Linked DNA regions of Polyangium mundeleinium. The protein of the gene in region 2 interacts with the protein of the main gene of each other region in a pairwise test. Links are inferred from orthologs where the notes say so. Each region holds a gene or a part of one and is shown on either strand. Other genes may lie near its edges.

Region 1 (3,101 bases), about 12 Mb from region 2 along the record:
GCGGCGATGGTGGCCGGGCTCGTGATGCTCCAGCTCACCTCGGGCGGCTGACGCGGATCACTCGTCGTCGGGGAACAGGTCGCGGGCCCAGTTGCCGAGGGGATCCGGCCTTCCGAGCACGCCGCGCTTGCTCAAGTGGAGGTCCGTGTCGCTGAGCTCGCGGGGGACGGCGATGCAATCGCCAGCCCGGGCGTGCACTGCCGCGACACGGCTGCTTTCGCAGAAATAGACGCGCTCCTGGCATTGGCCGCAAAAGCGCACCGATGGGTCCTCCGTCGGGGCGAGCGTCTCCCAGCGCGCGGGGCATACGAAGCTGAATCGGACGCGCGGCCGCTCGGCGCGGGCGTCGTTATCACGATCCGCGCGTGGACGGGCCCGCGCGCCCTCCTGGGTGCACGACCTCCGAAAACCTGATACCTCTCCGGCATCCATGCCCCTCCTCTGCGAGGTCGCCGTCCCCGTCCCGCTCGCTCGGGCCTTCTCCTACGAGGTCCCGCTCGCGCTCGCCGCCTCGGTTCGTCCGGGCGCGCGGGTGCTCGTCGAGTTTGGTCGAAAGAAGGTCCTCGGCGTGGTCCTCGCGACGTCCGAGGGCGCGGCGCCCGAGGGCGTGCGGCTCAAGCCCATCACGGCGGTCGTGGATCCCGAGCCGGTCCTGCCGCCGGAGCTGCTCTCGTTTTTGCGCGAGCTCTCGTCGTATTATTTCGCGCCGATCGGCGAGGTGCTCCGGCTCGCGCTCCCGGCCGTCGAGCGCGAGGACGTGCGCACGCTCGAAGCGCAGGGCGAGCTCCCGGGCACGCTCTCGCGCGTGAAGCAGGTGGGCGGGCGCAAGATTGCGTATGCGCGGCCGACGGATGCGGTGGAGGAGCCGGGGGTTCTTCGCGGGCAAGCCGCGTCGGTGCTGGCGCTTTTGCGGTCGAACGGGGAAATGCCGATCGCGCGGCTCGAAGAAAAATTCGGCAATGCGCGGGCCGCGGTGAAGAAGCTCGCCTCGCTCGGGCTCGTGGTGACCGAGGAGCGGGAGCCGCCGCGCGACGCGTTTTTCGCGAGTCCCGAGCCACGCGACGAGCCGCCGGAGTTGAACGAGGCGCAAAGCGCGGCCGAAGCGCGCATCGAGGCGGCCCTCGCGGAAGCGAAGTCGTCAGCGTTTTTGCTTTTCGGCGTCACGGGGTCCGGAAAAACCGAGGTCTATCTGCGGGCGATCGCGGGTTGCCTCGCGCGGGGGCGGGGCGCGATCGTGATGGTGCCCGAAATCGCGCTCACGCCGCAGCTCGTGGCGCGGTTCCGGGCGCGGTTCGGGGATGATCTCGCCGTCTTGCACAGCGGTTTGTCGGAGGCGGATCGGCACGCGATGTGGAAACGCGTGCGGACGGGGACGGTGCGCGTGGCGATCGGGGCGCGTTCGGCGATTTTCGCGCCCGTCGCGAACCTCGGGCTCATCCTCGTGGACGAGGAGCACGACGGCTCGTTCAAGCAGGAGGAGGGCGTGCGGTATCACGCCCGCGACATGGCTTTGCTGCGGGCGCACCGCGCCGCGGCTGTGGCCGTGCTCGGATCAGCGACGCCCTCGCTCGAATCGGTGCACCTCGTGCGGCAGGGCAAACTGACCGAGCTACGCCTGCCCGACCGCGCGCACCGGGAGGCGACGTTGCCCGAGGTGACGACCGTCGATCTGCGGCGGATCGGGCCGGGGGCGACGGGGAACAAGCTCATTTCGTTGCCGCTCCACCGAGCCATCGAAAAGACGCTCGCGGCGGGGGAGCAGGTGATCCTGTTCCTCAATCGACGCGGGTTCGCGCCGAGCGTCGTGTGCGAGTCGTGCGGGCACGTGGCGACGTGCCTCGCCTGCTCGGTGGCGCTCACGTTTCACCGGGCGCGGGGCGGGCGCATGCGGTGCCATTATTGCGACTGGGAAGGGCCGATGCCCGCGGCGTGCTCGGAATGCAGGGCGCCCTCGCTCGCGCTCGAAGGGCTCGGGACCGAGCGGCTGGAGGAGACGATCGCGGAGGCGTTTCCCACGGCGCGCGTGGCGCGGCTCGATCGGGACGTGGCCGACGGCGCGAAGGCGGAGGCGATCCTCGCGAAAATGCGGGCGGGCGAGATCGACGTGCTCGTGGGCACGCAAATGGTCACGAAGGGGCACGACCTCGGCAACGTGACGCTCGTCGGCGTGCTCAATGCGGACGCGGCGCTCTCCTTGCCGGATTTTCGCGCGTCGGAGCGTGGGTTTCAGCTCCTCGTGCAGGTCGCGGGGCGCGCGGGGAGGCGGGATCGTCCGGGCCGGGTGATCATCCAGACGCGCAATCCCGAGCAGCCTGCGGTGCAATTCGCGAAGCGGCACGACGTGAACGCGTTCCTGGAGCACGAGCTCGCCGATCGGGCGGAGGTCGGCTATCCGCCGTTCTCGCGTTTGTCGCTCTTCCGGGTCGACGCGCTCGACGAGGAGGCGGCGCGGCGCGCGGCGGGCGTGATCGCGGCGCACGCGAAGACCTCGCCGGAAGGACAATCGCGCGTGGTCGAGGTCCTCGGCCCCGCGGCGGCGCCGCTCGCGCGCCTGCGAGGCCGGTATCGATTCCGTGTTCTTTTGCGCTCCAAGGATCGCCGCGCGCTCCGGGCCGCGACCGCGGTGGCGGCGGCGGCGATCCCGGAGATCGATCGGCGCGTGCGAGTCGTCGTGGACGTCGATCCCGTGGCGATGCTCTGATCAGGGTTTTCCGCCGTCCGCCTTCGCGTCCTCCTCGATGACGAGGTCGCGCACGGCGTCGTCGAGCTCGGCGCGGGCGATGGCCGCGTCGTCGCTGCGCTGGGTGATTTTCACGGCGAGCTCGTCGCCGGCCTTCGTCACGCTTTCGAGCCGTTCGAGCAGCATCTTGCGGAGTTTGTCGGCCTGGGGCGTCTTTTCGATCGCCTTCACGTTCTCGCGGAGCTCCACGGCGCGATCGGTCGCCTCCTGCCGCTTTTCGCGCAATCGACCGAGCTCGTCGTTCGCGGCGCCGAGGGTGCGGCGGAGCTCGACGATGCGGGCCATTCGTTTCTGCGTGCCCTCCGGGAGCGCCGAGCCTTTCAGGTAGAGCGCGAGCCGCTCGCCGTCGGCCGTGAGGACG
Region 2 (3,005 bases):
CGACCCGATCGTGATCACCGAGCGCCGTGTCCTCTCCTTCAAGGCGAGCCAGATCCTGAAGCACGCGTTGAACCCGCGTGTCTCCGGGGCGAGCGGCGCCACGGCTTCCGCCGTCGCGGAGGAGTGAGCGGCTTGTCCGGGCGCCGAGAGCTTCCTGCGAAGCTCTACTACCGCATCGGAGAGGTCGCCGGGATCGTCGGCGTCGAGACGCACGTGCTGCGTTACTGGGAGAGCGAGTTCCGCTCGATCCGGCCGCAGAAGTCCGCCAAAGGGCAACGTGTCTACTCGCGCCGCGACGTGGAGACGCTGCTCAAGGTGAAGGAGCTGCTCTACGCGCACCGCTTCACGATCGCGGGCGCGCGGCGCAAGCTGCGCGAGGGCGGCATCGAGCCGCCCGGCGAGGACGATCCGAGCGTGGAGCAAGCGCGCCGCATGCGCGAGGCGCTGCTCGACATCCGGAGCGAGCTCGTCGCGATGATGCGTGAGCTCGACGAGCCCAAGGCCACGGGCAAGAAGAGCTAGAGCGGCGCGCGATGACCGAGCGGCGCGAGGAGGCGCTCTCCGGCGGGGCCATCGTGCGCTTCGGCGTGCCCGCGGGCGCGGTGGAAGAGCGCGCCGAGGCGCTGCCGCGGATCGAGGTGTCGAGCCTGAAAGGCGCGCGCGTAGGGCTGCGGCGTGGCTTCGTGGATGAGGCGGGCCTGCGGCTGCGCGTCGCGTGCGTGGAGGCGCCGTCGGACCGGTTCGCGCCGGGCGTGGAGGAGATCGTGCTCGGCATGGCGACGTCGATCGCGCGGAGCGCGGCGTCGGATGGGATCACGCTCGACCGCTGGGATGCCGAGGGCATCACGCGGCACGAGGGCCGCTTCGAGCAAGCGCTCACGGGGCAGGGGACGCGCGGCGACAGGCCCGTCACGCTTCGAGGTCGGCACGTGCTCGGCTTCGAGGGCGCCGCGCGCGAAGCAGTGCTGTGCACGTTCGTCTGCGAGGAGCCACGTGCGGGCGAGCGTTGCGCCGAGCTCGTGGCGAACGCCGAGCTCGCGTCGCTGGTGCCGCCGCCGCCGCCGAGTTTTTTGGTGCGTGTGATCTTGATGGCAGCCGAGCGGCCGCGGGAGGCGGCCTTGCTCGGCCTGGGGATTGGCGTGCTCTTGGTCGCGGTGCTGCTCGCGCGGCGACCGCGACCTTCGCCCTGAGATCAGAACGGGATGTCGTCGCCGCCGTCGTAGCCGAAATCATCCGGCGGAGGCCCAGGATCCGGCGCGGGACGACCCCCGCCGCCGCCACCGCCACCGCCACCGCCACCGCCGCGGCTGCCGCCGCCACCGCCGCCGCCACTGCGCGGGCCGCCGTAGCCGCCACCGCCGCCGCGGCTGCCACCGCCACCGCCGCCACCGCCGCCGCCACCACTGAAGTCGCCGTAATCGCCGCCGCCGCCGCCGCGCGCGGGCGGGCCGGAGCCGGAGAAGTCGGCGGGCGGGCCCATGTCATCGCCGGCGGGCGCGCCGCGACCGCGGCTGGCGAGGATCACGTTGTTCGCGATGACCTCGGTCTTGTAGCGCTTGTTGCCGTCGCGATCGTCGTAGCTCGACGTGCGCAGCGAGCCCTCGACGAAGAGCGACGTTCCCTTGCCGAGGATCTTCGCCAGCGCCTCGCCGCGCTTGCCCCACACGACGACGTTGTGCCAGTCGGTGCGCTCGCGGCGGACCTTGTCTTTGTCGAGGTAGCTCTCGGTCGTGGCGAGGCGGAGGTTGAGCACGGCTTGGCCACCCTGGGTGAACCGAAGCTCGGGATCTGCGCCCAGATTTCCGAGCAACATGACGCGATTGAAACCTTCCGCCATCGACTTGTCCTTCCTTACAACCCTTGCGACACAGACCGCGCGCGGACTCCGGTCTCCCTTGTTCCGCACCGAGCGTCAAGCGAGAGGCGTCCCTCATCAGATTGTTCGTTTTTCGGCTCCCGTTCGGCTCGTTCGTCCGCGCGGCGTTCGTCAGTGCACGGTCTTCGCGGCTTGCGCGATCACCTCGGCGAGCAGGAGCTTCGCGACGTTCAGATAGATCAGGATCCCGAGCACGTCGATCAGCGTGGCGATGAACGGCGTCGAGCTCGTCGCTGGATCGAGGCCGAGCTTGCGCAGGAGCAGCGGCAGCATCGAGCCCACGGTGCAGCCCATGATCACGATGAAGAGCAACGTGAAGCCGACGGTGAACATCAGCGGAAAGCCGTCGCCCCAGAGGTAGATGCGCGTCATGCCGATGGTCGCGAGCATCAGGCCGAGCACCACGCCTTGGCCGATCTCGCGCACGATGACGCGCTTCCAGTCGTTCGGCTTCACGTCGCCCACGGCGAGGCCGCGGATGATGAGCGACGACGACTGCGAGCCGGTGTTGCCGCCTGTCGAGATGAGCATCGGCACGTAGTAGGCGAGCTTCGAGACGGCCTCGATGATCTCGTCGTAGTGCCGAAGCACCGTGCCCGTGATGAACTCGCTCACGAGCAGCGCTGCGAGCCAGGGCGCGCGCTTCTGGATGAACGTCCAGAACCCCGTCTGGAAGTAGCCCTCCGCCATCGGCTCGACGGCGGCGAGGCGCTGCAAGTCTTCGTTCTGCTCCTGCGTGAGCACGTCCATCACGTCGTCGACTGTGATCACGCCGAGCAGCTTTCGATCCGGGCCGACCACGGGCATCGCCGCGAAGTCGTACTTCGCCATCTTCCGCGCGACCTCTTCCTGATCGGTCTCGGGGCTCAGCGCGAAAATGTTCTCCGTCATCACGTCCGTGATCCGGTCCGTGGACGTGGCGAGCAGGAGATCACGCAAGGACACGATGCCGAGCAGGCGCTCCTCGTCCGAAAGTACGTAGACGTAATAAATCGTCTCGGCATCCTGGGAGGATTGACGGATGCGCTCGATCGCCTCGGCGACCGTGATCGTGGGCGGCACCGAGACGTAGTCGGTGGTCATCAGGCCGCCGGCGCTGTCCTCGGGCCACTTCGCGAGCTCTTCGACC

Evidence for each region. The genes of interacting proteins can lie anywhere in the genome.
Region 1: the proteins of POL67_RS49455 (region 2) and priA interact in binary tests that used the Escherichia coli proteins (3 or more experiments, as listed by UniProt). The link is inferred for Polyangium mundeleinium from one-to-one orthologs.

What each region holds. Positions count from the first base shown.
Region 1 is NZ_JAQNDO010000001.1:185,213-188,313, forward strand. The notes cover bases 35-3,065. They hold priA (replication restart helicase PriA), read left to right. Parts: upstream 35-430; coding sequence 431-2,701; downstream 2,702-3,065. Other genes in these bases: POL67_RS00800 (serine/threonine-protein kinase), read left to right, coding at 35-51; POL67_RS00805 (hypothetical protein), read right to left, coding at 58-432; POL67_RS00815 (OmpA family protein), read right to left, coding at 2,702-3,065. Outside these bases: more of POL67_RS00800, read left to right, coding at 1-34; more of POL67_RS00815, read right to left, coding at 3,066-3,101.
Region 2 is NZ_JAQNDO010000001.1:12,484,387-12,487,391, reverse strand. The notes cover bases 4-2,938. They hold POL67_RS49455 (single-stranded DNA-binding protein), read right to left. Parts: upstream 1,814-2,938; coding sequence 1,193-1,813; downstream 4-1,192. Other genes in these bases: mgtE (magnesium transporter), read right to left, coding at 1,988-2,938; POL67_RS49460 (hypothetical protein), read left to right, coding at 534-1,190; POL67_RS49465 (MerR family transcriptional regulator), read left to right, coding at 133-522; POL67_RS49470 (integration host factor subunit alpha), read left to right, coding at 4-127. In the rest of the region: more of POL67_RS49470, read left to right, coding at 1-3; more of mgtE, read right to left, coding at 2,939-3,005. UniProt on the Escherichia coli protein: Plays an important role in DNA replication, recombination and repair. Binds to ssDNA and to an array of partner proteins to recruit them to their sites of action during DNA metabolism. Acts as a sliding platform that migrates on DNA via reptation.